DNA from 3 places in the Cytobacillus sp. IB215665 genome. Region 3 is predicted to be linked to each of the others. Evidence: riboswitches for the same ligand, from Rfam matches in the RefSeq annotation. Region 3 holds a riboswitch; each other region holds the start of a gene.
The links. A riboswitch is a leader RNA that binds a small molecule or an ion and turns the genes downstream of it on or off. The one in region 3 is predicted to bind cobalamin.

Region 1 (10,243 bases), on a different contig from region 3:
GGGTACTCAGCTCGTTATGCCAGTTGATCAAGTAGAAGATCGTAAGAAGCAGGCAAAGGGGGATTAATATGGCAGAATTAAGTAGTAATTTACTATATATTGCTTTTTTATTATATTTAATTGCAACAGTTTTTTTTGGAGGGACGATAGGCAACAAACGCAGTGATAATAAAAAAAACCGTTGGGCACAAATTGGGATTATTATTACGATCTTAGGGTTTGTGTCACAGCTTGGTTATTTTATTTTGAGGTGGATTGTAGCTGGACATGCGCCAGTCAGTAACTTATTCGAATTTACTACGTTTTTTGGAATGATGTTAGTCGGTGCATTCATTTTTATCTATATTATTTATAAAGCTAGTGTACTCGGTTTGTTTACACTACCAATAGCTATGCTAGTTATTGCATATGCTAGTATGTTTCCAACCGATATTTCTCCTTTAATTCCTGCGTTACAAAGTGACTGGTTATACATACATGTTATTACTGTATCAGCAGGTCAAGCAATTCTTGCAGTAAGTTTTGCTGCTGGGTTAATTTATTTACTTAGATCAGTAGATCAATCGAAGAAAAGTAAACGTACTTTTTGGCTTGAATTAATATTGTATAGTTTAGTAAGTACAATAGGTTTTATTACCATTACTAGTGGGTTTAAGGTTTTAGATTATGAAGCGACATTCTCATATGTTGACAAAAGTGAACAGCCACTTGAGGTTACTTATCAACTTCCAGCTTTAGTTGGACCATATCAAGGGGAGCTTCTTACAGCTGAACGCTTTGAGCCATTAATAAGTATGCCTGCCGTAATCGATGCACAAAAATTAAATACATTACTATTATCATTAATAACAGGATTAATTATATACGGCATATTGAGGTTAATACTCCGGAAAAGAATTGGTGCTGCATTGCAGCCTATTGTGAAAAATGTTAACTTAGATCTAGTGGATGAGATAGGTTACCGTGCAGTAACTATTGGGTTTCCAATTTTCACATTAGGCGGGCTAATCTTTGCGATGATTTGGGCGCAAATAGCGTGGAATCGTTTTTGGGGATGGGATCCAAAAGAGGTATGGGCGCTTATTACGTGGCTCTTTTATGCAGCCTTTTTACATTTAAGACTTTCTAAAGGGTGGCACGGTGAAAAATCAGCATGGTTAGCGGTAATTGGTTTTGCCATTATTATGTTTAATCTAGTTGCTGTTAACTTAGTCATTGCAGGATTACATTCATACGCATAATCATAAAGACACATACGCATAAACCTATACGTTAACAATTTCAACTATTAACATTGTCTGAGGAGGACGAGACATATGGAAAGAGAAATTAAGATATTAGTTGTTGATGATGAAGAACGTATTCGACGACTATTAAGGATGTATTTGGAGCGTGAAGATTACGTAATTGAAGAAGCAGACAACGGTAATGATGGTTTACTTAAAGCTCTTGAAAATGACTATGACCTCATTCTTTTAGATTTAATGATGCCTGGGAAGGATGGCATTGAAGTATGTAGAGAACTTAGAGAGAAAAAGGCGACACCTACAATTATGCTAACTGCAAAAGGTGAAGAAGTAAATCGTGTACAAGGGTTTGAAGTTGGGACAGATGATTATATCGTTAAACCATTTAGCCCGAGAGAGGTTGTACTTAGAGTCAAGGCATTATTAAGAAGATCTTCACCGACTTCTTATTTACAAACTGAAACAACTACAAAAGATGTAATTGTATTCCCTCATTTATCAATCGATAATGATGCACATCGTGTATCTGCGGATGGGAAAGAGGTCAGTCTTACACCTAAGGAGTATGAGCTTCTTTATTTTCTTGCCAAGGCTCCTGATAAAGTGTTTGATAGAGAGCAATTATTAAAAGAAGTTTGGCACTATGAATTTTTTGGTGACTTACGTACTGTTGATACACACGTAAAACGTCTACGTGAAAAACTGAATCGTGTTTCTGAAGAAGCAGCAAAAATGATCGTAACTGTTTGGGGTGTGGGTTACAAGTTTGAGGTAACCAATGAATGAAACTTTGGCGAAGTGTAGTAGGGAAATTATGGTTTACCATTTTGCTATTAGTTTCATTCGTATTATCAATTCTAACCGTCCTTTTACTCCAGTTTTTTGAAAATTATCATGTCAATGAGGCAAAGAATGATTTAACAAAAACAGCAACCAAAATAGCCTCGATTATGGAAGAATATGATGATAAACAATTAGCACGGAATATTTCATGGGAATTAATTGATGAGATGACGAAGGTCATTATTGTATATGATAAAGAAAATTATTGGTATTCACCTGATAGTAATGTACTAGAAAACCTACCAATATCATCGATCTTTAATGATAAACAACTAGCTAGGGTGTTTACAAACAGGGAAGTAATAAGCGAAAAGAAATACTTACATGAAATCACAGCTCCAGTAGATAAAAACAGCCAATTGTTTTTAGTTGCTGCACCTTTAAAAGTTTCTAACGAAGAAAATGGCGCAGTAATTATATATCAGTCATTAAGGGCTGTTGAAGAGACATCGCACCAAACAACTAAACTAATACTTTTAGCTGCGGGAGTCGCAATTGTTTTAACGACAATATTTGCTTTTTTCTTGTCAACTAGAATAACTTCTCCACTGCTTAAAATGAGAGAAGCAGCGTTCGAAGTGGCAAAGGGGAAATTTGATACGAAGGTACCGATTTTAACGAATGATGAAATTGGTGATTTAGCTACTGCTTTTAATCAGATGGAGCGACAATTAAAATATAATATGAACGCGTTAAGTCAAGAAAAAGAGCAGTTATCTAGCATTTTAAGCAGTATGGTTGATGGTGTAATTACATTTAATAAAGATGGCTCGATCTTAGTTTCAAACCCACCTTCTGAGCAATTTTTGCAAGCATGGTATTATGAGCAAGGTAATTTAGAGAAGCCTACGGAAGAGCTACCATCAGAGGTTCGAGAATTGTTTAAACAAGTTGTTTCTTTTGAGAAAGAACAGACGATAGAAATCACATTACAAGGTAGGAATTGGGTTATCGTCATGAGTCCATTATACGATAATAAATTTGTCAGAGGAGCTGTCGCAGTACTTCGAGATATGACTGAAGAACGAAGGTTAGACAAGCTACGAGAAGATTTTATTGCGAATGTTTCCCATGAATTAAGAACACCAATTTCTATGTTACAAGGATATAGTGAAGCGATCATTGATGATATTGCTAGTAGCGATCAAGAAAAGAAAGATATCGCAAAAGTAATATATGATGAATCTTTACGTATGGGTAGGCTAGTGAATGAACTGTTGGATTTAGCTAGGATGGAAGCTGGTCATTTAAATTTGCATTTAGAAGAGATAGATATTCAGCCTTACATTCAAAGAATAATTCGCAAATTTCAAGGATTGGCACAGGATAAGTTAATTACATTGGATGTGCATATTAACGTAATACATAAAACAATTATGTTTGATCCTGATAGGATTGAACAAGTATTAACAAATCTGATTGATAATGCAATACGTTATACTGATGAGCAGGGAACTGTTGTTGTACAAGTAAATTCTATAAAAGATGGTTTGAAAATTGACGTCAAAGACTCTGGGGCAGGAATTCCTGAGGAGGACTTACCATTTGTCTTTGAACGCTTCTATAAAGCAGATAAAGCTCGAACGCGAGGACGTTCAGGTACTGGTCTTGGCTTAGCCATTGCAAAGAATTTGATAGAGGCACACGATGGAAACATCTTTGTTCATAGTAAAATTGATGAAGGAACTACATTTTCATTCTTTATACCACAATAATAAAATGCGCAATTATGTCATGTTAAGTTTTTGCCAAGCAGTCAGATTATTCTTGTCAATATATTAATAATCGGGTATTATGAAAAAGAATTTTTAAAAAGGCTCATTTCGTATATGGAGATACGATTGTTAATAAATTAGAATGATAGAAGTGGTATTTTAAGCAATCAGCTTTATACTTACCGTCTTTGCATGAGTAACAATAATCAATGCGTAGACAGCCTAAAAAATAAATAGTGCTAGGTGTCTTTTCTTATATACTACATAGGATATCAAGAGAATTTTAAAACATTCTCATAAAGACTTAAAAGGGAATTCTAGTGTGAATCTAGAACTGCCCCCGCAACTGTATTTGTGGACGAAATGATATTACCACTGTATGGAATAATAATATTATACATATTGTTAGCCATATGGGAAGGATCAAAGTAGGATGAAGCATGAGTCAGTAGACCTGCCAAGCACTATATACGTTTTCAATTCTTCGGGGATTGAGTATTGAGACGGTCGAGTAGTGTATTTATTAATAACAATACATTTATGATGCCGTCTAACAGCTCATCCAATTCGGATGGGCTTATTTCTATTTAGGCTTATTTCTTAAACATTATTGTTTCCTTACCAACAGAGGATAAAATCATTCTCATCGTTGTATAGAAGAAAAGATGCCACGAAACTCTAGTTGTGAACATGTATATTTCCTAATACGAAAAACAACAATCAATGCGAAAACAGCCATATTACAAAAGAAGGAGAAAAAAAGATGTTAAACATTAAAAAGTACTTCCCCACTGTCTTTTTCGTTATTTTATCATTCATTTTATTAGTAGGTTGCGGTCAAACTGAGGTAAATAATAATGCTGCCTCTACAAACGGAGAGCAGGAAACTAAAGTTGATGATAAAGCAGAGTCTACAAACGGAGAACAGGAAACTAAAGTTGATGATAAAGCAGAGTCTAGCTTTCCAGTAACAATTACGGATGGATTAGGTAATGAAGTGACAATAGAAGAAGAGCCACAAGCAATTGTGTCGATAATTCCTAGTAATACAGAAATAGCTTTTGCGTTAGGTTTAGGTGATAAAATGGTTGGTGTTGGTGATTGGGCTAATTATCCACCAGAAGTAGCCGAGATAGAAAGGGTTGGAGGAGCAAAATTTAATGTTGAAAAGATAATTTCATTAAACCCAGACGTCGTTCTTGCCCATGCCTCAAGTGCCCATAGCTCTACTGAAGGTCTTCAACAACTACGAGATGCTGGTATAAACGTGGTCGTTGTTAACGATGCATCATCATTTCAAGCAGTATATGACTCAATTAAAATGATTGGCACTGTTACAGGAACAGAAGAAAATGCAGACAAGATCATAAGTGATATGACAGAAAAATTGAATCTTATTAAAGACAAATCAGCAGAAATTAAAGAAGCTGATCAAAAGGTAGTTTGGATAGAGGTAGATGCTCAATTATATACAACTGGAAAAGGTACTTTTATGCATGAAATGCTCGAAGCGATTGGAGCAATAAATGCTGCTGGTGATCAAGAAGGTTGGCCACAATTTACTGAGGAAGATGCGGTATTACTTAATCCAGATGTTATTGTTATTACATATGGGTATTATGTTGAAAATGCAGTAGAACAAGTATTAAATCGAGATGCTTGGCAAGAGGTACCAGCAGTTAAGGATAAGCTCGTATTCGATATTAACTCGGATTTAGTAACAATCTCTGGTCCACGTTTAATTGAAGGAGTAGAAGAACTTGCAAAAGCTGTCTATCCTGACATTTATCAATAAAAGCCGTGTTCTACCATATATTATTACTGTATGTTTTGTAATATTTTCAATTTTGTTAGGGGTTTCGATAGGGACGTTATCGATTCCCTTTTCTACTATTTTAAACGTTATTTTTTATAGTGTTTTTCATTTAGGATCAATAGAGACGCTTGATACAGCAGTAGTTAATATTATTATGGCAATACGCTTACCCCGAGTGATCCTAGCTTTTATAGTTGGATCTTCTCTAGCGATTGCAGGGGCTGCATTTCAAGGGTTGTTAAAAAACCCATTAGCAGACCCTTATACACTCGGAGTATCTTCTGGAGCATCAGTTGGAGCAGTAATTGTGCTTTTTTTTGGTATACATATCCCTTTTATAGGGAAATTTACTTTACCGATATTTAGTATTTCTTTTGCCTTTCTATCTCTCATACTCGTATTAGTGTTTGCCCGGGCGGTTGAGAAATCCATTTCTGTGGAAACGATCATTTTAACTGGTATTATATTTAGCTCATTTTTAGGGTCTATTATTTCTTTAATGATTGCACTTACTGGTGAAGAATTAAGACAAATCATTAACTGGTTATTAGGTAGTGTAGCGATGAGGGGGTGGGATTATATTAAGATTATTCTACCTTTTTATATGGTAGGCACTGTATTACTACTCGTTAATGGAAGAGAGTTAAATGCATTCTCATTTGGTGAAGAATCAGCTAAAGTTTTAGGGGTTAATGTGGCAAAACGAAAAATGACCATTTTGGCAGCTTCTTCACTATTAACAGGTGCAGCTGTTGCCGTGTCAGGAACAATTGGTTTTGTAGGTCTAGTTATCCCTCACATTACAAGACTATTATGGGGCGCGAACCATATTCGTCTATTACCATTATCGATGCTTAATGGGGGGGCATTTTTAGTTATTGCTGATTTAGTCGCTAGAACAATTATTACTCCACGTGAGCTACCCATAGGAGTCATTACAGCCTTAATTGGTGCACCTGTGTTTGCTTATATTTTTATATCGAATCGAAGAGGATGATATTGTCATGATTAATGTAACGGAAGTTAGTTATCATTATAATCAAAAAAAGGTGTTGGATGATATTAACTTCACTGTTAAAAAAGGAGAAATTTTAGGTATAGTTGGGCCTAATGGCAGTGGCAAAACAACATTATTAAAATTAATTTGTGGAATGGTACATGCTAATACAGGCGACATCAAAATAAAAGGCCAGTCGATAACAAAATATGAGCAAAAAAAACTAGCGAAAATCATTGCGGTTTTACCTCAAACTATTGAAGCATCATTTAATTATTCAGTTCAAGAAACAGTTAAATTAGGTCGATATGCTCACCAAAAAGGGCTATTTCCTCAGTGGACAGATGAAGATGAGAACGTTGTAAAAAAGTCTATTCAACTAACTGGTTTAACGGGAATGGAGCAAATGAGCTTAGCATCTTTAAGTGGTGGAGAGCGTCAAAGAGTGTTTTTGTCACGTGCATTATCACAAGAGCCTGAAATACTCATGTTAGATGAGCCAACCAATCATCTAGATATATCGTATCAAATCCGTTTACTAGATTCTTTATCACAATGGTCTAAGACATCAGAATTAACTGTTATTGCAATTTTTCACGATCTTAACTTAGCAAGTTTTTATTGTGATAAAATTCTTTTGCTGAATAATGGAAAAATGGTTGCGATGGACGCGCCTAATAAAGTACTTAACGAAAGAGATTTAATGAGCGTATACCGAACACAATTAACTGTAGGTGAGCACTCTACAGTACCGAAAACATTAATATCACTCGTCCCCAAATTACCTACTTTACAACAAGAAAATGGGTTGATGTCACAAATATCAATGGACACATCTAAAGAAATAATTGTTATAAAGACTAAACAACCATTTAAAACACTTTCTTCAGCAATAATTGGTGATGGAATTGGTTGGAAAAGTACCTTTGTAAACCGTCACGTCCACAAAAATTATGATTGCAGCAATCCAAAACAAGATATGGCATCATTTCTGCAAAGCCATAGTATGAATAGTCATGATTGTATCGGCATGATGACCGCAGCAACATTAGAAGATGTAGCTACGGAAACGCTTACTCTTGATAACCTTAACATATTTACAGTCATAACCGCAGGTACATCAAATGCAGTTGATGTGAGTAGAGCAATACATAGAGAAGAAGAGGTGGTTTATCCAGGGACGATTAATATGATGATCTTTATTGAAGGTAGACTTACGGAAGCTGCATTTGTACAAGCGATAATGATAGCTACTGAAGCAAAGACAAAAGCGCTCCATGATGAACATATAATGGACCCTTTGTCAGCAACTATAGCAAGTGGAACCTCGACGGATAGTATTGTCATAGCAGCATCTCAGACAAACAAGCTTATAGAATATGCAGGATCTATTACTCCTGTTGGTAAAGCGATTGGGCATACTGTTTATGGAGCGACAAGGAAAGCTATTCAAAATAATAAAATAAGAAGAAGTGGTCGTGAATGATAGAGCATATCTTTGCAATTATTATTGCGCTCGGTTTAGATTTTGTAATAGGAGATCCAAAATGGCTTCCCCATCCAGTTAGAGGTTTTGGCTGGATGATTAAGAAGTGTGATAATGCGTTAAATGAAGGTAGGTTCAGAAAAAGCAAAGGGGTAATAACAGTCATAGTAGTTTGTGGTTTTGCAACAGTCATTTCTGCGGCAGTTATATTTTACCTATATTCATTACATTGGGCCATTGGCATGCTTGTTGAGGCACTGTTTATCTTTACAACAATCGCAACGAAAAGTTTAAAGGAAGCCGCCATTGAAGTTAAGCTACCTTTAGTTGATCAAAATCTAGATTTAGCTCGAGAGAAATTAAGCTGGATTGTTGGAAGAGATACGATACAGCTTGATGAATCAGAAATTGTTCGTGGGGTCGTTGAGACTGTAGCCGAAAATACGAGCGATGGTATTACAGCCCCTTTATTTTTCGCAATACTTGGAGGTGGCCCTTTAGCTGTAATGTATCGAGCAGCAAATACGTGCGACTCAATGCTTGGCTATAAAAATGAAACATACCGAGAATTTGGTTGGGCGGCGGCGAAATTTGATGATTTATTAAATTTTGTTCCTAGTCGAATATCTGGAGTATTAATGATTGTTGCAAATGTTGCATTGACAAAGCAGTCATTAAAGAAATGTATGAAACTCTTATTTCGTGATGCTAGCAAACATCCCAGTCCTAACAGTGGGTGGCTAGAAGCGGCGATGGCTTCGATATTAAGTGTTCAGTTAGGAGGGATTAACTATTATAAGGGCGTTGCATCCAATAGAGCGACAATTGGTGAACCCATCGTTGCACTAACTGTAAAGCATATAGATATGGCAAATCAAGTGATGATCAGAACGGTTATAGCGTGTACTATTTTCTATGTTCTAGGAGGGATGTTCATTGAAAGTACCAACACATGGCGCTAATCCTAAAAAACTGTACGAGGCATATAATATCGCACCTCCAAAAAGGATAATAGATTTTAGTGTTAACACTAATCCTTTAGGAGCTCCTATCACCTTAAAAGACGAATTTAACAAGAGCTTCCACTTTGTCACTGAATACCCAGACATTGAGTCTAGTAAACTATATTCGGCTATTTCTCACAGGGAGAATATTCCAACTTCAAAACTATTTGTTGGGAATGGTGGATCCCAATGTATTTATTTATTATCCCAACTGTTTGCTGGGAAGAAGGTAGGGTTACTAGAGCCAACTTTTTCAGAATATCGAACTGCTTGTACCGCTTATTCATGCCAAATTGAATCGATTCTATTAAATGAATCTAATAACTGGCAACCTCAAATTAATCGTCTTAAAGTCCTCATTAGAGAAGTTGATGTGATGTTTCTTTGCAATCCGAATAATCCTACTGGGACTGTAATAGATGAGGCTATACTACTCGACATTATTGATTATGCAAAGATACATCATACAACAGTCATTTTCGATGAGGCGTTTTACGATTTTTGTGAAACTTCAATATCAATGGTCAAGTATATACAAGAATACAATCATGTTATTATTTTACGCTCACTCACTAAAATGTACCATTTAGCGGGGGTCCGCTTAGGTTATGTGGTTGCATGTGAAAGTATAATAGAACGTTTAAAGACGCTACAGCCACCATGGAGTGTAAACGGAATCGCTCAACATTTAGGTGTGTTATGCATAAGTGATAAAGCTCATGTTGCTAAGACAAAACAATTGGTTGATGAAGAGAGAAGGAGAGTATTCCAACAACTTACACAGCTTCATTATTATGTTTCTCCTTCCACTGTAAATTATTATTTACTGAAAGACCCCGTATATAATAATCAGCAAGATTTGATAAGCTATTTATTGATGAATGGGATTGTACCTAGACACACGTACAACTTTTCAGGGCTTGATGGTAAGTATATAAGATTAGCTATTCGGACAATAGAAGAGAACAATTATCTGTTCGAAGTTTTAATGAGGTGGAAGAACAAATGATGGTATTTGTCTCTGGGGGTGTGAGAAGTGGTAAAAGCAGTTTTGCTGAACAAGTAGTTGAAAAATTAGCTAATAACTCAGAACAAGTTCATTATATTGCTACGTCAAAAGCTGTGGATGCAGAAA
Region 2 (10,243 bases), on a different contig from region 3:
TACCTTTTCTCCACAGTAATCAGGAAAAAATGCGAGCTGCCTTTCTCCTCCAACAAGCACTTCACTTTCATAAATCCATTGTTCATATGTAGAAAGGAGACTTTGTTTCCCTTCATCCCCTATACCAATCATCTTAATCGCTCTCGTCATAGCATTCCGCCCTTCCTAACAGATCACCCTTTAATGTATACAAAGTTGTATCGACATCTACTCCACCGGACATTTCTTGAAGAGCTTGCTGACAACAATAATTACAAAGAACTTCAAAAAAACTATGAAACCCATTCGCGACCATCATATCCCCAACTTGTGAAGCGGTGTTTGCCTGTTCAATTTCCTCAATTAATTCCCCTTTCACACCCACCTCGGATGCAACTTGTGCTAAAAAGCCAAAATCGACAGGTGCACTTTTCGAATGAACCATCATCACTCCTTGGGCGACTTTTGAGAATTTTCCCATCATACCAACCATAGAGATCTTCTTGATCCCTAGTCGCTTACACTGTTTAAGGGTAAAGCCGACAAAATCACCCATTTCAATAAAAGCCTCATCTGATAAATTAGGAAGCTGTTGCATCGCATATTTTTCACTACGCCCACCTGTTGTAATTGCAACATGCTCACAATCGCTTGCACGAGCAACTTTTATCGCTTGTACGATACTCGCTTTATAAGCAGCAGTAGAAAACGGTACTACGATCCCTCTTGTACCTAAAATAGAAATACCACCTAAAATTCCAAGTCTTCCATTAAGTGTTTTTTTGGCAATTTCAACACCATCAGGTACCGAAATAACGACCTTTATTCCTTGATGAATGTGAAATTGGGTTAACACTTCTTCAGCTGTGGATCGAATCATTTTTCTTGGAACAGGGTTAATTGCCGCTTCGCCAACTTCGATAGGTAACCCTGGTTTTGTTGCTCTACCAACACCTACTCCTCCATCCAACTCAATGCCAGCAGTATCTTTCCAGCTCACTGTTGCTTGTATTAAGGCACCATGAGTTGCATCTGGATCATCACCAGCATCCTTAATCACACCAACAGTTACACCGTCCACATGAAAATCACAATGCTCCATTTGGAAGGTAACAAACTTTCCGACCGGAAGATAAATCGTTGCATCGGCTTGCTCTTCCTTCGTAATTAATGCTGTGAGTGCTGCTTTCGTAGCTGCTGTAGCACACGATCCAGTCGTATAACCTTGTCGTAATTTTTTTTCCGTAGACTGTTTCTGGTCTTTCATACTTATCCTCTATCAGCAAGAATTGAAATTGCGTTTAATGCTGCAACTGTTACGGTACTTCCACCTTTCCGACCTATGTTCGTAATAAATGGAACATCCAACTTAGCCAGCTCCTCCTTTGATTCAGCAGCTGAAACAAAGCCTACTGGTAAACCGATAATTAACCCCGGTTTCGCCTCGCCTTCTTTTATTAGGCGAATAAGCTCTAATAGCGCTGTTGGCGCATTTCCAATGGCATAAATGCCTCCGTCAGCTTCTTTAATTGCTTTGCGCATAGAAATAATTGCCCGTGTTGTGTTAAGCCTTTTTGCTTCTTCCATCACGTCAGCATCTGATATATATACGTTAATATCGCAGCCATATTTTTCTACGCGCGGCTTGCTAATACCCACTTGTACCATTTGCACATCAGCAACAATTTTCTTGCCACTCCGAATAGCTTGAATACCTGCTCCAATAGCATCTTTATGAAACACAAGGCTTTTCCCAAGTTCAAAGTCAGCAGAAGCATGAATGACACGTTGAACGACAGGGTATTGCTCTTCGGAAAACGGGTGATCCCCTACCTCCTCATCAATCATTTCAAAGCTTCTTCCTTCAATTTGCTGTGGCTGAACAGTTTCCGGTTTAAATTCAGTGCGAAAATCCATTAAATCGTCCTCCTTATATGTTCTGCACTTCCATTTCATTTAGTTGCCTTAGTACTTCATCAAAAGTTGAAAAAGTAAGGCCGTACTCAATGCTTGGTCGTTTGATCACGATTGTTTCTATGTCTAGCTCAGCAGCTGCTGCTAGCTTTTCATCAACAGACCCAACCTTTCCACTCTCTTTCGTAATCATCAATGTAACACCGTATTGTTTGTAAAGCGCAATATCAAACTCTTTCGTGAACGGACCTTGAATGGCGACAATATTCTTCTGAAGAATACCAAGTTGCTCACACTTTTCCATATTATCTTTGCGCGGTAGCATTCTAGTAATCAAGCGAGTGTTTGGTAAATTTAATAGCTTTTGAGCAAAAACTTGTAATGTTTTACTCCCCGTCGTGAGCATAATCACGCCACCCTTGCTAGCAGCAACCTCAGCCGCTTGTTCATAGCTCTCGACTGTGATGATTTTTTCGTGCTTAATATGCTCTCGCTGCCTCTCATACCTTATATACGGAATATTTGCAGCTCTAGCTGCTTGTATAGCGTTTCTAGATGCTTCCTCCGCAAAGGGATGACTTGCATCCACAATTGTTTCAATATTTTGTAGTTGAATAACTTCTACCATCTCTTCTACATTTAATCTCCCGACCTTTATAGGAAGTCCAGCTTTTCTTAGCTCTATCGCTGCACTATCTGTGACGACCGTTGTAAGCAGGGAGTATCCGCCATTCTTCAAAGTTATCGCAAGTTCTCTTGCGTCACTTGTACCTGCTAAACATAGAATCATTTAACATGCTCCGTCTTCACGTCAGGATGGTGATGATGGTGGTGACCGTGATCATGATCGTGATGGTGGTGATGATCAATATGTTCCATCGCCTCTAAACGATACAGACACGTATCACAATTCATCTTAACTTCATCTTTTAACGCCTCAGCTATGCGGTCATGCAAAATCAATTCAAGTTTTGGATGAAACCCAAAATATTCTGCTAACACAAATTCTACTGATGGGAATTCTGTTTGAAAATCTGCCATCAACCGCTCAAGACGTTTAATTAATATACCTGTAAATAAAAAGTATGGTACGACAACAACTCTTTTGGCTCCTAGCTTCATACATCGCTCAATACTCTCACGAATAAGAGGATCAGTGACGCCCATAAAAGCAGGTTCAACGATCTTATATTTAAGTCGTTCCCACAGCAGTCTTGTAATTTTATACAAATCACTATTCGCATCAGGGTCGCTTCCTCCTCGACCTAACAAAATTACTGCTGTATGCTCTTTAGGATCATCTATCTTCTCTCCAGCCTCTACTAGTCTATTAGTACAGATGTCTAGTGCTAAATCATGAACACCTATCGGCCTACCGTATGTAAAATCAATATGAGGATACTTCTCTTTTGCCTCATCAATTGCTGCAGGGATATGAATCTTTGAATGGCCCGCAGGAAGTAGCATTATTGGAATGACAACAATATGCGACGCCCCTTTGTTCACACAAGCTTCCAGCCCTTGAAGTATATTTGGTAACTCAAACTCTAAAAAACACGCTTCTACTAATAAACTATCATCTATACTAGGTTTCATATTTTCTATAAACTTTAATACTTGTTCATTTCCTTCTGGATCTCTACTTCCATGACCAACAAATAACACTGCCTTCATTGATAATCCTCCTTTTAATCAGCACATGGTACCGGTTCAATTGATAGATTTGGTGACACATCTTTATACTGGTAACCTTGTATTTCCTTTACACGTTTATAATATTTATGAAAGCGCTCGTTCGGATGCCCCTTCTCCTTATACTCTCCTACGATATTTTGTATTAATGGAACCAGACGTTCAGGTTCAATCCCTTCTGCGACTAGCTGTCCAGCATGAGCAGTTCTACCAACGGTTTTCGCCCCGAGAAAGAGGTCGAATTTTCCTTTGCGAAATACGATGCCAATATCATCATTCACTGCACCATAGCAAGCCATCGCACAGCCGTTAAAACCGATATGAAGCTCCTTTGGAACATCAATACCACCTATTAATGCTTGTATTTCCTCAGCCTGCGATATGGAGTCAAATTTCTCTCCATCACAAAAATCACATGCCTTCATAGTCGCTACATCACCAACCGGTGCTAGTAAAAAGCCAACATCCGTTAGTTTATTTGTGACTGTTTCAGGGCTTGTAGTAGGAATATGAAGTAAAATCTGGTGATTAATTGTATACTCCATCGTTCCTTTATCACCAACGACATCTGCAAGAACAAGCATTTGCTGCGGCGTAAACTTTTTGTTAACGACACCTGGACTGACAGCTACTTCAAAAATTGACTCAATATTTGTTCCTGCATATGTTGACCTCTCATTCGTTACCCCTTTGTCTTGATCAACCATAGCAATTGCCTTATTTGCCATATCTAAAGCTGAAGGAGACTCTTCCTTACCTCCGTGCAATGCCCAAGGCTCGTTCTCTCTTTTTAGCCGTTCATGTGGTTTCAACTTCTGCTCTTGTGTTTGCAATGTGTATTTTCTTTGATAACCTCTTGGCGTAATCATTTTGTTATCATACATAAACGTAGTGGAATTCCCAATAATCACAGTTGTTAACATACCAATATCGTGATCAAGCATATCCTGTAAAGTCGTCATAACGACATGCTGTCGATCTCTATATGCACTTTTTACTAAACCAACTGGTGTGTCTGGAGAACGATATTTTAATAGAATTTGTTGCGCTACAACAATTTGTCTCGTTCGCTTCCCACTCTTTGGATTGTAAAGAGCGATGACGAAATCAGCCTGGCCGGCTGCTTCAATTCTTCTTTCGATAAGCTCCCAAGGAGTCAAATGATCACTTAAGCTAATCGTACAAGCATCATGCATAACAGGAGCACCTAACAACGAAGCGCATGAATTAATTGCAGAAATCCCTGGAACAACCTCTACCTCAACTCCCTCAAGTTCTGACCACCCTTTTTCAATTAACACCTCGTATACTAAGCCAGCCATGCCATATACTCCAGCATCTCCGCTTGATATTACAGCCACATATTTTCCTTCTTCCGCTAACTTAACCGCTGCTTGTGCACGACTTACTTCTTCTGACATGCCTGTACTTACTATTTCTTGATCTGTTATAAGATCTAAAATGAGATCTACATATGTTTTATAACCAATAACACAATCACTTTCAGCGATGGCTTCCTTGGCCCTGTTAGTTATATGCTTTTCACTACCTGGCCCGAAACCGACAATGAGTAATTTTCCCTTCAAGCTAACCCCTCCTTATTCATTTACTTATTTACCACTGCTTTTTCTTTCGAAATCCCAAGTGGACGATCACCTTGTAACTGCATCCCCGTATTTGTTGTTGTATAGCTCATCGCATGTGTAAGGGGCTTTCCTTGTGCAAGGTGTTCGGAAACAATCTGGCGACCTAGTTCTGGTGTAACCTTCTCGTACCACGTACCCTCTGGATAGACGATTGCTACACACGCATCCTTACATCTACCATTACACCTCGTTCTTGTCGTATGAACAGTTGAATCGAGACCTAGCCTTTCAATTTCTTCACGAATAGCTACTGTAGCTTCTTCACCACCTTTTCTCATGCAGCTTGAACCATTACATATCAACACGTGGTGTTTCGTCCCTTGTAAATTCCATGTCGTCAATTTCATCCTCTCCCTTCAATAAAGATGTAAAGTTCTATATTTCTGCTAAAAGCTTCATTATTTCATTTTTTGTTTTTGGAATGGTGCATGAATTAAATCGATCTTTCACTCTTAACTGTTCGAAGACATCAATGATCCACGGTTTCTCTAAGTGACTTTTTTGTAAAATCGCATCGTCTCGAAATACTTGATCAGGTTTGTCTTGAGCTATGATCCTCCCTTCATTCATTACAATGATCTCATCAGCCCATTCATAAGCTAAATTCACATCATGTGTAGACACAATCATTGTTTTGTTCTCTGTTTGAATATCATGTAATACATTCATAATTTTCTTAGCATAGTATGGATCTAGCCCTGCTGTCGGTTCATCTAATACCATGAGCTTCGGCTCCATGGCCACAATTCCCGCAATGGCAACTCGTTTTTTTTGGCCAATGCTTAAAAAATGAGGTGGCTTTTCTTTTAATGCAGTCGTTTCCGTTAACATCATTGCCTTGTCCACAGCTAGCTCTACTTCGCTCTCAGAAAGCCCCATATTTTTAGGTCCATATTTTATATCTTGATAAACACTAGATGAGAATAATTGAGAGTCAGAATCCTGATATACAATCCCTACCTGTTGACGTAATCTCTTTATCTCTTTGCGCTTGTACCGTAACGTTTCACCTTGAAAACAGATGGAACCACTCGTCGGTTGTAAAATCCCATTGAAATGTAAAAACAATGTTGACTTTCCAGCCCCGTTATTTCCTAACAAAGCAATTTTCTTTCCTTGTTCAATAGATAGAGAAATATTGTTTATAGCATCAGTCCCATCAGGATATTGGTATGTAATGTTTTCAAGCTCTATAATTGGTGTACTCATTAAACAGAACTCCTTTTACATAGCTGATGCTACGAATGTAAGCGTCAGCATTGATATCGCTACGATCCCCCAGTTCAGTGGATGATATTTATAGCTGCTTTCAATTTCATAATTACCATCTTGTCCACCACGTGTATCTACTGCTATTTGTAGTTCTTTTGCGTACTTCATAGACTTTACAAACACCCCTACTACTAGCTGACCTAAAGAATAAATTGATAGACGGTAATGTTGATAGCCAAGTCTAGAAGCTTGTGCGATATAGACTTCTTGGGCTTTATCTAAAAGTACAAAAATAAATCGATATGTGAATGCAACGAGTTCAATAAATAGTGTTGGTAGTTTCATTTTCTGTAGAAGCCATAAAATATCATGAAGCGGCGTAGATAATATTAAGAAATACATGCAACTTACAGTTGACAAAACGGTAAAAAATAAGCTTGTGACGATTGATATATTATCTGTAGTTATAAACAACTGCCACGTACCAATAGTCATTGACCATAACGAATTAATTACTTTGTAGTCATACGGTGCAATCGAAATAAGAATAGGTATAACACTAGAAAGCAAAAAGAATGATGGTAATAAAAGTAGTTTTATATAATCACGTACTGAGATTTTCGCACCGAAAACTATTGCCATGCTCATGATTAACAAAGTTATAACAGCAATAACTTCACTTTTTGTAATAAGACAGAAAAACAAAAATAAAAATGTGAAAACTGCTTTCTCAATAGGGTGAACATGTCGTAGCTGATTCAAATAAGCAAGCTGGTCAATCCGAAGCATGCTTCACCTCACTAGAAGATTCAGGGGAGAATTTTTTTCGTGCTCTACCATAGCCGATAACATAGCCGATTATAATTGCACCTATGGCCGCTTGTAAGGAAAATAGCAAGCTTTCTATCTCACCGCTTGGTGGCTCCCATAATACGTTGAACCAAGGCTCATAATTAGGTGCTATTTCACCAATCGCTTCTTCAGCTTGTCCATCTGCCCCACCAAATTCAGCATCCTGCTGTATAACTAAAGGAACAATAGCCAACAAGATGACCAACACTATCAAAATCAGATTTTTCATTAATTAACATACCTCCTTGTTTCAAATAGCTGTTTTCGCATTAATAGTTGCTTTTCGTAATAAAAGCTAAGCAAGCATTTAACTAGTACAGGACATCTTTTCTTCGCATTTCATACACATCAGATACTCAAATGGAAGTGAAAAAAATCATATACGATCAGAATCTTTCGAAAAACTGGAAAAATGGCTGTAGCATAATTGATTGAGTTAGTTCTCTTTTGCTAAAAAATGCTGCCTTGTTGTTCTAAGCCTTCTTTGAACTCATACTAACTGGAACATTTAATTGCTGTAATTCTCGAACATTGTATTTTGCAAGCAAGTTCATAACTACTACAGTTAATAGTCCCTCACTCACTGCTAAAGGAATTTGTGTAAAAGAGAAAATCCCAGCAAATTTGATAAATGATGCTACAACCCCTCCAACCTCAGTCGGAAATGCCAGAGCCAATTGAAAAGCTGTCACAGTATAAGTACTGAGATCTCCTAACATTGCTGCTAAAAAAACTGAGACTGCAAAAGAGAAATTTACTCTTAAGCCTGCTTTAAATACAAAATATGTAACCATTGGTCCTACAACAGCCATTGAAAATGCATTTGCACCGAGTGTTGTGATGCCGCCATGAGCGAGCAATAATGATTGAAACATTAATACAATCGTCCCTAGTACACTCATGACTGTTGGACCAAAAAGCACAGTACCTAGCCCAACACCAGTCGGATGTGAACTACTTCCAGTTACAGAAGGGATTTTTAATGCTGACAACACAAATGCAAATGCCCCTGATAGCCCAAGCATCGTCTTCACCTCGGGGTTTTCTTTCACTTTTTTTCGGATGGAGTACATCCCAACAGCCAAAAATGGAATCGTTAAAACCCACCAAAAAATAGCCCACCCAACCGGCAGAAAGCCCTCCATTATGTGCATCGCATATACTGGCCGAAATGAATTCAGCCAAAAATAACTAGTCAAACCAATAATAATTGTTACGATTAGCCAAGCATGTTTTCTTTTCATCAGTGAAGCTCTCCCCCATGTTTATAAAGGCTGATTCTAAATATATTGATATACACACGAATATTGCTCGTGGTTACTACACAAAATTAGAAGATTCCGAAAGAGCCTTTATGTAAAATAAAAAGAGCACTCAAACCATAAAGGATCGAGTGCTCAGAAAAAGTCAGTATTAACTATATGTTTACATACTAATTCTTAACAACACCTCCCTATATTCCCGTAGGTTACAATCGTGTTACTTAAACAGGCAGGTCTCCTGACTTATCTTCAACACTTCCTGCGCCTTCCCATTTCTTTACGAAACAGTGACACATATGCAGGTTGCTCAGACTTACAGTGGCGGGAACCGCGTCGGCTTTACACCGAACTTCCCTTTTAAGTTGTACACAGCTTTTACTTATGCACAACACCTGTTTATTTCATCATTCAGTTGTTATAATTCAGTATATTCTAAAATAAATTATGAGTCTAGCTTTTTTCATAGCATGTATATTTGTGAAAGGAAATTTCTAATAGTACGTGTATAATATAATAAATATTAATTTGATTTCTAATAAAACAAGTTAAGGTGACTAACTATGAAAATAGGAAAATTTTCTAAAGAAAATAAAATAAGCATAAATACAACTAGACACTACATAGACCTTGGCTTAATAACACCTGAGAAAGCATCCGGACAGTATCAATTTGATGAACAATGCCACAGAGATGTAAAGGATATTATTTACTTAAAAAACCTCGGCTTTTCGTTAAGTGAAATAAAAACAATCTTTCAATATAAAAGACTTGGCAAATTATCCGCACTAGAAAATAACGAATTTTACAAAGAGATTTTTGTAGAAAAGCTACATACGATAGAACATAAAATAGTCGAATACGAAGAAACGAGACAAAATTTGCAAAATGAACTTACCCATTTAAATACAACGAATAAACCTAAACAGCTTAAAATGGGTATGAGCTTATCAGTGCTCCCACTTTTAGAATGTAAAAAATGCGGGGCTACTTTAAGCATTAAAAATGGAGACATCGTTAACAATCAAATCTTACATGGTGTTCTTCAATGTAACTGTGAGCATCAACACTTTATTAAAGACGGAATTCTCTTCACCCCACAAACCATTCATCATGCTCACGACGTTAAAAGTCCAAGTCATATGATGAATGAATTCAACTATTTTATATCAGATTACATTAAGGAAACAGATAAAAAATATTTAGATCATCTATATCAGGCTGTTGACTGGTTTTATAAAAGGGTTAATTTTGAACAATTAACGCATAAAATACTGCTCCATCTTGGTACCGGAATTGGTTTCTCATTAAGGCATATCTATAACTCCTTGCCTAAAGATTGCCTCTATATTGCGGTTGATCATGATTACCAACGACATTACGTATTAAAAAGTATTTTAGAAACTTATGAAGAACAGAAAAACATCTTATTTATTTGTTCTGATTTCCTACATATTCCATTAAAAAAAGAAGCAGTCGATTTTTTAATTGATACAGGCAGTTCAGAGCATAGCTTTCAACATGAAAACTTTTTAATAGAGGAAGTACAGCTTTATTTAAAAGAAGAAAGTAATTTAATCGGTGCATATTTGACGTATGAAAACTATCATATAAAAAATGAAATCAAACCGTCTTATAGACAAAACTTTCAACTTAATAACATCAAAGAGAAATTAAAAACTTTACGCT
Region 3 (10,243 bases):
CTTTGGGGTCATACGTACTCACAAGGATTTTAGGTCATTTAAGAAGCTAATAGTTCTCTAAACAAAAAGCATCTCTATTGATTGAGATGCTTTTTTTGACGTGGTTTAATTAAATAATCTTCAATATCCATACCCTTAATGTATGGTACTAGTACTTTCCGATAGTATATTCATTCAGTTATATTCCATTTTGAATGCCCCTCTAAAAGGTTGTGTGGGTAAGATGTTTAAAAAAAATGCAAAAATTCCACTCTGAAATACCCCTTAAGTCTCTAGAAACCATTCATAAAGCTTTCATTTTTTACAAATCATCAAAACCATTCACATCGGATGCTTTTGTATATTGACGAGATTTTTGTTCAAAAAAATCTGTTTTACCTAAATCGACTTCTTGGTAAGCGATAATCCACCGCAATGGATTTTTTATCGGTGCATGAGGAAAAACACTTCTACCATACCCCAATTGATGGCAACGTTTATTGGCCATATATTGAATGTATTGCTCCAATTCCTCAAATACAATTCCATCCATTTTATTACCTATTATTTCACGTCCCCATTCAATTTCTAATTCTGCTGCCTTCCGGAACGCAGTAATTGCATACTGCTCTAGTTCTGGGGTGTTATACTCTGGATTTTCCTTTAAAACTTCTTTATATATTTTTTCAAATAAGCCTACATGAATTTGTTCATCTCTATTTATATAATTAATCATCGTTGATGTTGCAACCATTTTTTGATTGCGTGCTAAATTATAAAAGAAAGCAAAGCCACTATAGAAAAACAAGCCTTCTAAAATAACATCATATATAATCGAGTGCAAAAAGTTTTCAATGGATGGCTGTCTAGTAAAATCTTTATATCCATTCGTGATAAAGTCATTACGTTTTCGTAATGTATTTTCTGTACGCCAATATTCAAACACTTCATCCTGAATTTTTTTTGGTACAATGCTTGATAAAACATAGGAATACGAGTGATTGTGAACGACCTCTTGCTGAGCCAGCATAATCATAAGTGCATTGACAGAAGAATCTGTAATATAGTCAGCAACCTTACTTGCATAGTCAGATTGAACGCTATCTAAAAGAGCTAATAATCCAATGATTTTTAAAAACGCTTCTTGCTCAACTTGAGAGAGCTGTGGAAATTGTTTTATATCCTTGCCCATATTAATTTCAAACGGTGTCCAAAAGTTTGCTAACATTACTTTGTATTTTGGGTATGCCCAAGGAAAACGGACGTCATCCCAGTTTAATATATTTGAACTTGCCCCGTTGATCATACTTGTCGAACAGTTAGGTGCTTGTGTATCCATAAGCTCTCGTTTTGCAATTGTAATCATCAATATCCCCCTCTTCTAGCTATGACAGCTATCGCAATCTTCAATGTTTGCAGTCGATGTTGACCGTACATAATAGGTTGTTTTTAATTCGTTTTGCCAAGCAAGTGTATGAAGCTCCAATAATTCTTTTGCCTTTATGTCATTCCGAACGTAAATATTAAATGAAATCGATTGGTCGATATGACGCTGTCGTTTCGCATTTTGCATAATACTCCACTTTTGGTCAATAGTATAAACTGACTTGTAATACCAATTTGTATGAGGTGTTAAATCTGGAGCAGTAACTGGTATTTTATAATTCTTTTTCTCTTCAGAGTATTCTTTTCTAAATATCGGGTCAATACTTGCTGTAGACCCTGCAATGATCGAAGTTGATGAATTAGGTGCTACTGCAAGCAAATAGCCGTTACGAATACCGTGCTTCTTAACATTTCCTTTTAACTCAATCCATTGCTTTGAATGATATCTTCTGTATTCGAAATATTCTCCTGATTCCCAATCTGATCCATAAAATGCAGGATAGGGTGTTTTTTCCTTCGCCAACTCCATGCTAGCTTGAATCGTTTCGTATCCAATTTGTTCATACAGTTCATCACAATAAGCGACAGCTTCTTCACTTTCCCACGCTATACCTTTTAATGCTAATAAATGGTGCCACCCAAATGTACCTAACCCAATCCCTCTATATTTTTCATTTGTTATTTCAGCTTGTAATACAGGAATTGCATTTAAATCTATTACATTATCAAGCATACGAACTTGTATTTTTATTAACCGGTTAAGGACATCATCCTGAACTGCTTTAGCTAAAGAGATTGATGATAAATTACAAACGACAAAATCGCCAGGCTCTTTCACAGTAATGATTTGTCCATCATCTACCTTTTGTTCAACAACAACTGTAGGACTCATATTTTGCATAATTTCTGTACACAGATTACTACAATATATCATTCCTTTATGTCTGTTTGGGTTTGCTCTATTTGCTGTATCTCGATAGAACATATATGGTGTTCCTGTTTCTAACTGTGAAATCATAATAGCCTTGAAAATGTCTATCGCCGCTACAGCTTCTTTTGAAAGGTTCGGATTGTTGACACATTCCCAATATTTATCTCGGAAAGACCCTTTGCCAAGCTCTTCATCAAAATAATCCTCTAATGAAAAACCCATTATTTTCCTTACTTCGTGTGGGTCAAAAAGATACCATTCACCTCGTTCTTCAACAACCTCCATAAATACATCAGGTATACACACTCCAGTAAATAAATCATGTGTACGCAACCTTTCATCTCCGTTGTTTAATCTCGTATCAAGAAACGACAATATATCCTTATGCCATACATCTAAATAAACTGAAATCGCTCCTTGCCTTTGACCAAGCTGGTCAACAGACACCGCCGTATTATTTAACTGCTTCATCCAAGGTATAACCCCTGATGAAACACCTTTAAAACCCTTTATGTCACTACCTCTCGCTCTAATTTTCCCTAAATAAACACCTATCCCTCCACCATTTTTAGATAAATTCGCGATATCTGTATTCGAATCATATATTCCTTGCAAGCTATCATCAACTGTATCTATAAAACAACTTGATAACTGACCATAGCTTTTTCCAGCGTTAGCAAGTGTTGGCGTTGCAACCGTCATATACAAATTTGAAAGTGCCCAATACGATTCCTTAATAAGTGCTAATCTCTTTTCCTTATTTTCGTTCATCATCAATGTCATTGCAATGATGAGAAATCGCTCTTGTGGTAACTCAAATACTTCTCCTAGATGAGACTTTGCCAAATAGCGATCTGATAATGTTAATAAACCGATATATGTAAAATGTTGATCCCGCTCAGGTACGATAATGTCTGCTAATAAATCAATTTCTTCTCTTGAATATTGTGCCAGTAATTTCGGACTATAAATTCCCATCTCTGTCAGCTTTAATAGCAATTGATAAAATGAGCCATAGTGGTAACCTGACTGCTCACCTCTATTTTTAGCCGCTTTTTGATAAAGCGAATCTAGGTATATATTTGCAGCAAAGAAAGTCCAATCAGGTTCTAACGCTGTAATTCTTTCCAATGCTGATAATATTAACACGTTAGTTAGTTGGTCATTATGCCATTCATCTTTATTCTCAAATGCTAGCATTAATTTCTCTCGATATTCATCAAATGATAAATGAGGAAATCTATCAGCTATTTTTTGAACATAATCTAAAACCATCTCAGACGTACTACCAGCCAACTGCTCATATTCAACTAATACTTTTTGCATTCTTTCCATCCCCTTTTAATAAAAAATGCGAATGAACCTCGTCTACCTCCAACAAGCATTGAAATCATTTTACATGCTAGAAAAATGTGAAGTGACTCGATGGGTTAGAAGGCAGAGCTAGGCTTTGTTCATCCTAACAAATATAAAAAAGCTCATCCTTAGTAAGATGAGCGAACAGAACGATGGATATGTAAAAGAGAGAATTATCACCCTTTTAGGAATAATCATTCAAAAAATGTTTGAATGATTTTCTTCTCCTCGTCCTATTCTCCCAACTCCCGAAGAAAATAGTACTTCATAAAAAAGGCAGGTCTCCTGACTTGTGCTTCGCTTTACTTTAAGCCCTTCCCATGAAATCGTACTTCACAGTGGTTTCGCTTATTTCATCAGCACTTACAGTTGCGGGTACAGTTTTGGATTTTCACCAAATTCCCTATAAAGAGATGTTCTATATTTTCCGAACATCATATACGTCGATTTTCGACACCTTTTTTACTAGATAACAAAATATTGTATTATCAACTTAATTATACTACTAAATATTGAATTTCAATTTAAATTATAATAGGTTTTGACATTTCTTGCAATAAAAATAGATTGAACTACACGCCGCTTAATATTTTTATGTGTTGTTTACTCTTTATAAAAACTTTCCGTCAAATAGCTCTTAAACTGTCTTTTTTTGATTATTGAAGGTGCGAATTCAAGACAAATAAAAAAGAGATTGATAATAGTATTCAAGCCCCCCCATTGTTTGGTTAATAAGCAAACTCAGAAGACTCTTTAATTAAATTGCCATCTCCATCATAAAAAGAAAACAACCAATTTTCACCCATTTCTGTGTTATCAACCATATTTAACAAGAACAAATTATTTTCTACTGAAGACTTTCTTGTAATCCTTTCTGATGGCAAAGTGTTCATCTTAGGTAAATCATAACTAACACTTATTTCTTTTACATTTTTAGGCATATTCACTATTCCATACAGATATTTCTCACCAGTGTCTGAGTTTGTTAAGAAATAGTGTGTAAAGAAATAGTCTGTAAGAAATCCAGTAAGGTTAGCATCAGATAAACCAATTGATGATGAGTTTTCCTTGTTGATTTTAAAGTGTCCTAATTGTTTTTTGTAAGTGTTTCTCTATCTTTTGTACGATATTTGAAAACAAGTACTTTGTCCTTTGTAGCGTTAAAAACATCTAATACCTCTCATAAACTATTATTTCGGTTAATTGCCTTTATTATTGTTCGATATGCCCAATCCATAATAAAGAGATTAACATCACTGATGCAAAAATCATTAAGATTTTTTTTCGACATCAAATTCACCAACCTATTTTTTAATCACTCAAAATATTTTATACCTCGTTAACCAACTCTGTTCCTTTTACTCAATACCCATTATTTCGAATATTCAGTTCTAAGGAAATCCCTTGTTAATGAACCTACCCCTAAAAAAATACGCTAATCTGTACATCAGATTAGCGCTGTTATGTTCAAGACTTAATTTCATGATTTCCTTCAAAGTCACAATAACTACCTTCCGTTGTTGCTCTAATTAAAAATTACCTTTTATACAATTGCTTTAATTCATTTAGTACGAAAGTTTCACGTTTCAACCAGCTATTTTTCTCAAACTGATTCATAAGACTTTCATTTTTTTTAAGTGCTTCTTCTATGGAAACCCATCTTGGTTTGAATTCAAGTACAGACTCATATTCATCCAGTTGTTGAGAGATGTATTCTTTATTTGTCAATTCACACAGATAATAATGTGAAGTCATTTGGAATAATTTATCTTTAATGTATTCGTCCATATTTCGTTCAATTACCGTTCCAACTTTTTCTTTAACGACACAGTTCGTGTATCCAGTTTCTTCTCTCACTTCACGGACTAGTGTTTCATAATGGCTCTCATTCTCTTCCACTCCACCTCCTGGAAACTTATAGTCCCCTCTATTTGAATGAACTAGTAAAATATGATTTTTCGAAATAATTATGGCCCTAATTGCTTCTCTGTAAATGATCCCGTTATATGTTCTATTATTGTGCAACTCTAGTATTTTGTTAAAATTCAAATTTCCACCTCATTACTTGATTTCAGACTATTCCCATTTAACTTCAGAGCAATTATTTCAAATGTTCAGTACTTAGGCAATCCTTTTCACAGAATATAGCACTCTAATGAAAAAGACACTAAACTTTTATTTCAGATTAGTGCCTCCGCTGAATAGATTAAATGATAGGTACATCTGTTTAACGATTAGGCATCGTAAAAAAACAATTTAATTTAAAAGAAATAATCTATATGCAATAAGTCGTGTATACTTCTCGGTTATTAATTTACTTAACAAGGCGTTCAAAATATTATGTTAAAATATGTTAAGGGGGTGCATATGAAAAAATCAAAGGGAAAGAGATATTTAAGTTTTATCATATTAATTCTAACAGTTGCTCTAACAGGTTGTTCTTTAAGCCCAGATTTCGATACGTATGAAGGACATTCTTTAAGAATAGCAGTGGTTGGAGAACCACCAGCTGTAAAAGAGCTACAAGTTATATTTACAGAAGTTTCATCCGATGAAATGACAAGTGAAGAACTGAAGTCTTATGATGCAGTCTTTATTAGAGAGGATAACCTTTCAGAGGCTTCTGAAAGCCAATATGCAGACGTTTACTTAAATTCAAAAATTCCATTTTTCTTTATCGGAACTGATAATTATATTCCTTTTACTGAAAAAGATTTAAAGTACGACAAGACTTCAAATTGGACTGCTGGTAATAGTTATTCTGTTGGTGTTCTCACATCACAAGAAGAAGACACATTAAAAAAATGGGAATATGGTTTATATAATGATAAAAAGACTGATGAACATATTGAAGAAATGTATTCAAGAATTTTCAAGACAATTAGTTTATTAAATCAATAATAAAAAATGAGCATAACGAATATGCTCATTTTTTTACTGCGATTTTTGTTGTTAATTAAGTTACTAATTTGCAACCTAATTGAATATCTTTTTTTACTGTTATTTATAATTTTGTACATCTGAACCGAACTCTTTACTATTTAATTGCCTTTGTTTCCTTTTTATTTTATGCTCCTAATATTAAGGTGATTAGCCCCCTTTCTTTGAATTCGTTAAAGAAATCACTACTAAAATAGTACCAATTAAAAGTTCTACGACACTTAAAATATATGGAAACCATCCTAATATATTATTAAGAATAGTATGCAATTTACCTGGTGGATCACTCCAGCCGCTCAAGTTGGGGATGTAAGTTGATATTGCTAAATGTATAAACCCTAACAAAATAGTACCACTCAAAATAAGAAACAAACCTAAAATAAATAACCTGTCTTGTTTCATATTATCCCTCCCATTTATTCACCCTTTTATTTCACCTGAAGTATCTAATATATTTAGGTCATTGTAGTCTCTTCAAGAATGATTATCCGTTAATTATTAATTTTCTTTAAACATCCTTATTTTACAATATGACACCGTCAATAAAGAAAGACACCCTTCTTCAAGAAAGGCGCCAAGTTAATGAATAACAAAATATCATAACGTATCTTTAGCCAATCAATGAACTCAATAATGATTCACCGTTTCTTCGATATTTAACTCTTTTATAGGGAAAGGCGAATGTATCCCGATCTTGTTATTGCTTCATTTTCTTCATCAAGGTAAAAGTCTATTAATACAGTGCGATTTTCGAGGTCATATATACTGTGCCATAACGTCCTTGTTGGACATTGTGATTCTCTTATGTGAGATTGGTCATGAAAAGAAACTTTTTGATTTACATTTTTGATAAAATTTAAGGAGTACGGAGCCTTTTCTCCCTGAATGTTATCCTTTATATTACAGAAACGATTATACATAGATAACTGATCACCTAAAAATAAACCTTTAAGAAGAATGTCTTATGTACTGTTGTTTTTTAGTGCATAAAATACGGGAACGTCCGATTTGGTCGTTCCCGTTATCTTTGGTTACATGGGTTTTATATGTTAGCCAGTCATTTCTGACTGATCAACTTTTAAATAGCTATTATCCTAAAAGTAGCCTTGATAGTACTACATTCTTGCGTCATATTGCTGGATTAAGAGCTTTCTTAAAAAGAAGCACATCTTTTGGCAACATTCAAATCAAACAAGATAGCTAATTACTGATTAATTATCTGGATTGCTTTTTCAATGTATTCATCTTTACCGGCTTTTATTCCTTCTATGGTACGTTCAACCACATGTGTTGGTTCAATACCGATAAAATGATGTTGAGAGCCATCGGATTTGACAACTTTCAACCCTGTAAACCAAATATTTTCATGTCCAGGTAAATTGATCTCAGTAATATCGCCATTTGCACCTGCAGTTGGTTGACCAACAATATAGCCCAAGTTATTATCTTCAATCACCCCAAGAATAGTTTCAGGATAACTAATTGCTCGTGCATTGGTTAAGAACACAAATTCTCCTTCGAACCTAGGTTCTTGCGGTTCAATTGTCCACGTACCAGTAGTATTATATCCAGCCAGTTTCTTATGATCTGGGTATATAATTTGTTCTATTGCTAATAGTGGACCTTTAACAGTGCGGTCTGTTAAATGACTAACCAACTGCCAAATATTGGGTCCTGGACGCCCCCTCATGTCGAAAATAATTCCTTTTGCTTTTGCAAGAGAATCTAAGTGTGGAATCAATACGTCATAATCAATCTTAAGTGTATTTACATAATAAATTCCTTCTTTGATTTCAGTAATATGTTGACTTATAATAGGAAAGTTACTTAAACCATTTGCATAACCGTATGATCCTTCTAGAGATAAGGATTTTCCATTACGATCTATTTCTAGTAAAAGGGTTTCATCCATTTTTCCATATTCAAGTGCCCAAATGGAAAGCAGTTCTTTAGTTTGTGGCGAACCAGAAATCCTTGCTTGTGATTGTAATAAATACTCATACGTGGGCTTTTCGTCTATTGACATAATAATATCCCCAACCTTGAAATGTGTATCTTGGTAAGTTGATGTGATCACCAATTGATCCTCTGCTATATCTACGGTAAATGGTAGCCTATAAGACTCTTTCCATCTTTGGAGATTACCACTAATATGACCATCAGCTAATTTTTCTGTCATGTAATCAATTATATCAGCATAATCCTCCTTATTTTTGGTTTCAAGCGCTACCTCTATAAAAGAAGGTAACTCTTTAAGCCAATCTGCGTTCACTTCCTCAAAGTAAGGATAAAAATGCTGAATATCATTCCAAAGAATTGTAACTCCAGCTATACGTGTATGAAGTGCTTCTGCATCTGGATCTGCTTTAACTTTATTAATTTCCTCTACTAAGTTGTCTAGCTCAATCATCGTTTCTTCAGTTGAACCTAGTGTTTTTTCTCCATCTGTATAAAGAACTAATGGAATATTAGCTCTCAATGATCTATTTATTGTTTCAGAGATTTTCTCACCAACAGTTGGAAGAGAATCGAATAATTTTTCAGAAGATGAAGTCTCGTTAAATATTATTTTTTCCTTTTTGTATACCCCTCCCTCAAACTTATTTCTTGCTTTTCCAAAATGTTGCCAAGCAACATAGTTCAAACTAGAATCCTCTGATTCTATGTTGAGAGTGTCCCTAACTTCTTCTCCCTCTTGATAGATTTGAATTGTTGGAGCAATAGGTAAAAATAATTCCTCTAACTTTTCTTTTAGATCCCCAGTGTTTTTGGCTTTAACTACGTAACCCGTTCCGTATATAGCAAATTTTTCCCAATCAATTTGTTCAGCTTCATCACTTGGATGAAAGTAACGTATGTATCCATATAATCTCGAGAATGCATGCAGATTTTCCACCTGCTGCTCAATAGAAATAGATAAATCTACTACAGAATTTGTCTCTTCCTTATTAGTTGGTTTGTCTGTTCCTTGAATGAAACTATAAACAGCAAATAGCAGGATTCCAACTAGAGCGATTATAACTAATATTTTCTTAGACAAAACAAACACCCCTATTATTTTTCATTGTACACTTTAATACGAATTTATCATGAAAAGGTTCCATATTTTTCTTGCAAGCCAATCTAAAACATAAAGAATGAGAATTTGTTCTTCAACATTATGACCTTACAATTTAAAAAACGCTAACCTTTATTTCAGATTAGCGCAAGATTGTGGAATATAAATATACAGTCTATTAAGTTAAAAGATAGCTTCTTTGTTTTTTTCAAGGAATGTTCTAACTTAGTAAACACAATTCAACCGGAGTTTACTACCCTAAAGAGTCTTTTAGTTTGGATCTATTAATGTACAAATTTCATAGCGAATTTCGGCGTTGGAATTTGATAAGTTTTCTACTGTCACTTGTTTTATCTTTTCAAACGGAATCGATATAGAATGGAATTCGTCTAAGGTGAAAAATGCACTTTTGCCAATTAGAGGAATAAAGGTTAATTTTATTTTAAAGTTTTGTGGTTTTATTGTAATCATCCCAGTTTCACCCATTTTATTCAAAGTTAGAAATATTGTCCTTGTAGTTCCTGTAGGTATAAAAAAATTTATACTAGGATCAGAATGAAAACATAATACATTGCAACAGTTTGTCTTTGCTC

Region 1: it holds a riboswitch for cobalamin, as region 3 does, so the genes downstream of both, SLH52_RS06425 (ABC transporter substrate-binding protein) here and SLH52_RS10785 (ribonucleoside-diphosphate reductase subunit alpha) in region 3, are expected to answer to the same signal.
Region 2: it holds a riboswitch for cobalamin, as region 3 does, so the genes downstream of both, SLH52_RS19280 (energy-coupling factor ABC transporter permease) here and SLH52_RS10785 (ribonucleoside-diphosphate reductase subunit alpha) in region 3, are expected to answer to the same signal.

The regions. Positions count from the first base shown of each region.
Region 1 is NZ_JAXBME010000004.1:33,809-44,051, forward strand. It holds gene SLH52_RS06405 (cytochrome c biogenesis protein ResB) at 1-67, shown strand, start outside; gene ccsB (c-type cytochrome biogenesis protein CcsB) at 69-1,241, shown strand; gene SLH52_RS06415 (response regulator) at 1,317-2,033, shown strand; gene SLH52_RS06420 (ATP-binding protein) at 2,030-3,805, shown strand; cobalamin riboswitch at 4,055-4,282, shown strand; gene SLH52_RS06425 (ABC transporter substrate-binding protein) at 4,569-5,600, shown strand; gene SLH52_RS06430 (iron ABC transporter permease) at 5,566-6,618, shown strand; gene SLH52_RS06435 (adenosylcobinamide amidohydrolase) at 6,626-8,104, shown strand; gene cbiB (adenosylcobinamide-phosphate synthase CbiB) at 8,104-9,066, shown strand; gene cobD (threonine-phosphate decarboxylase CobD) at 9,041-10,117, shown strand; gene SLH52_RS06450 (bifunctional adenosylcobinamide kinase/adenosylcobinamide-phosphate guanylyltransferase) at 10,114-10,243, shown strand, end outside.
Region 2 is NZ_JAXBME010000020.1:7,205-17,447, reverse strand. It holds gene cbiE (precorrin-6y C5,15-methyltransferase (decarboxylating) subunit CbiE) at 1-150, opposite strand, end outside; gene SLH52_RS19325 (cobalt-precorrin-5B (C(1))-methyltransferase) at 134-1,246, opposite strand; gene SLH52_RS19320 (precorrin-8X methylmutase) at 1,249-1,896, opposite strand; gene cobK (precorrin-6A reductase) at 1,910-2,683, opposite strand; gene SLH52_RS19310 (sirohydrochlorin chelatase) at 2,680-3,567, opposite strand; gene cobJ (precorrin-3B C(17)-methyltransferase) at 3,582-5,171, opposite strand; gene SLH52_RS19300 ((2Fe-2S) ferredoxin domain-containing protein) at 5,192-5,572, opposite strand; gene SLH52_RS19295 (energy-coupling factor ABC transporter ATP-binding protein) at 5,607-6,440, opposite strand; gene cbiQ (cobalt ECF transporter T component CbiQ) at 6,456-7,232, opposite strand; gene SLH52_RS19285 (energy-coupling factor ABC transporter substrate-binding protein) at 7,219-7,524, opposite strand; gene SLH52_RS19280 (energy-coupling factor ABC transporter permease) at 7,769-8,539, opposite strand; cobalamin riboswitch at 8,768-8,968, opposite strand; gene SLH52_RS19275 (MerR family transcriptional regulator) at 9,118-10,243, shown strand, end outside.
Region 3 is NZ_JAXBME010000006.1:195,414-205,656, reverse strand. It holds gene SLH52_RS10790 (ribonucleotide-diphosphate reductase subunit beta) at 302-1,345, opposite strand; gene SLH52_RS10785 (ribonucleoside-diphosphate reductase subunit alpha) at 1,361-3,571, opposite strand; cobalamin riboswitch at 3,910-4,128, opposite strand; gene SLH52_RS10780 (hypothetical protein) at 4,381-4,593, opposite strand; gene SLH52_RS10775 (NUDIX hydrolase) at 5,189-5,701, opposite strand; gene SLH52_RS10770 (hypothetical protein) at 6,020-6,553, shown strand; gene SLH52_RS10765 (hypothetical protein) at 6,743-6,994, opposite strand; gene SLH52_RS10760 (S41 family peptidase) at 7,797-9,632, opposite strand; gene SLH52_RS10755 (hypothetical protein) at 9,921-10,243, opposite strand, start outside.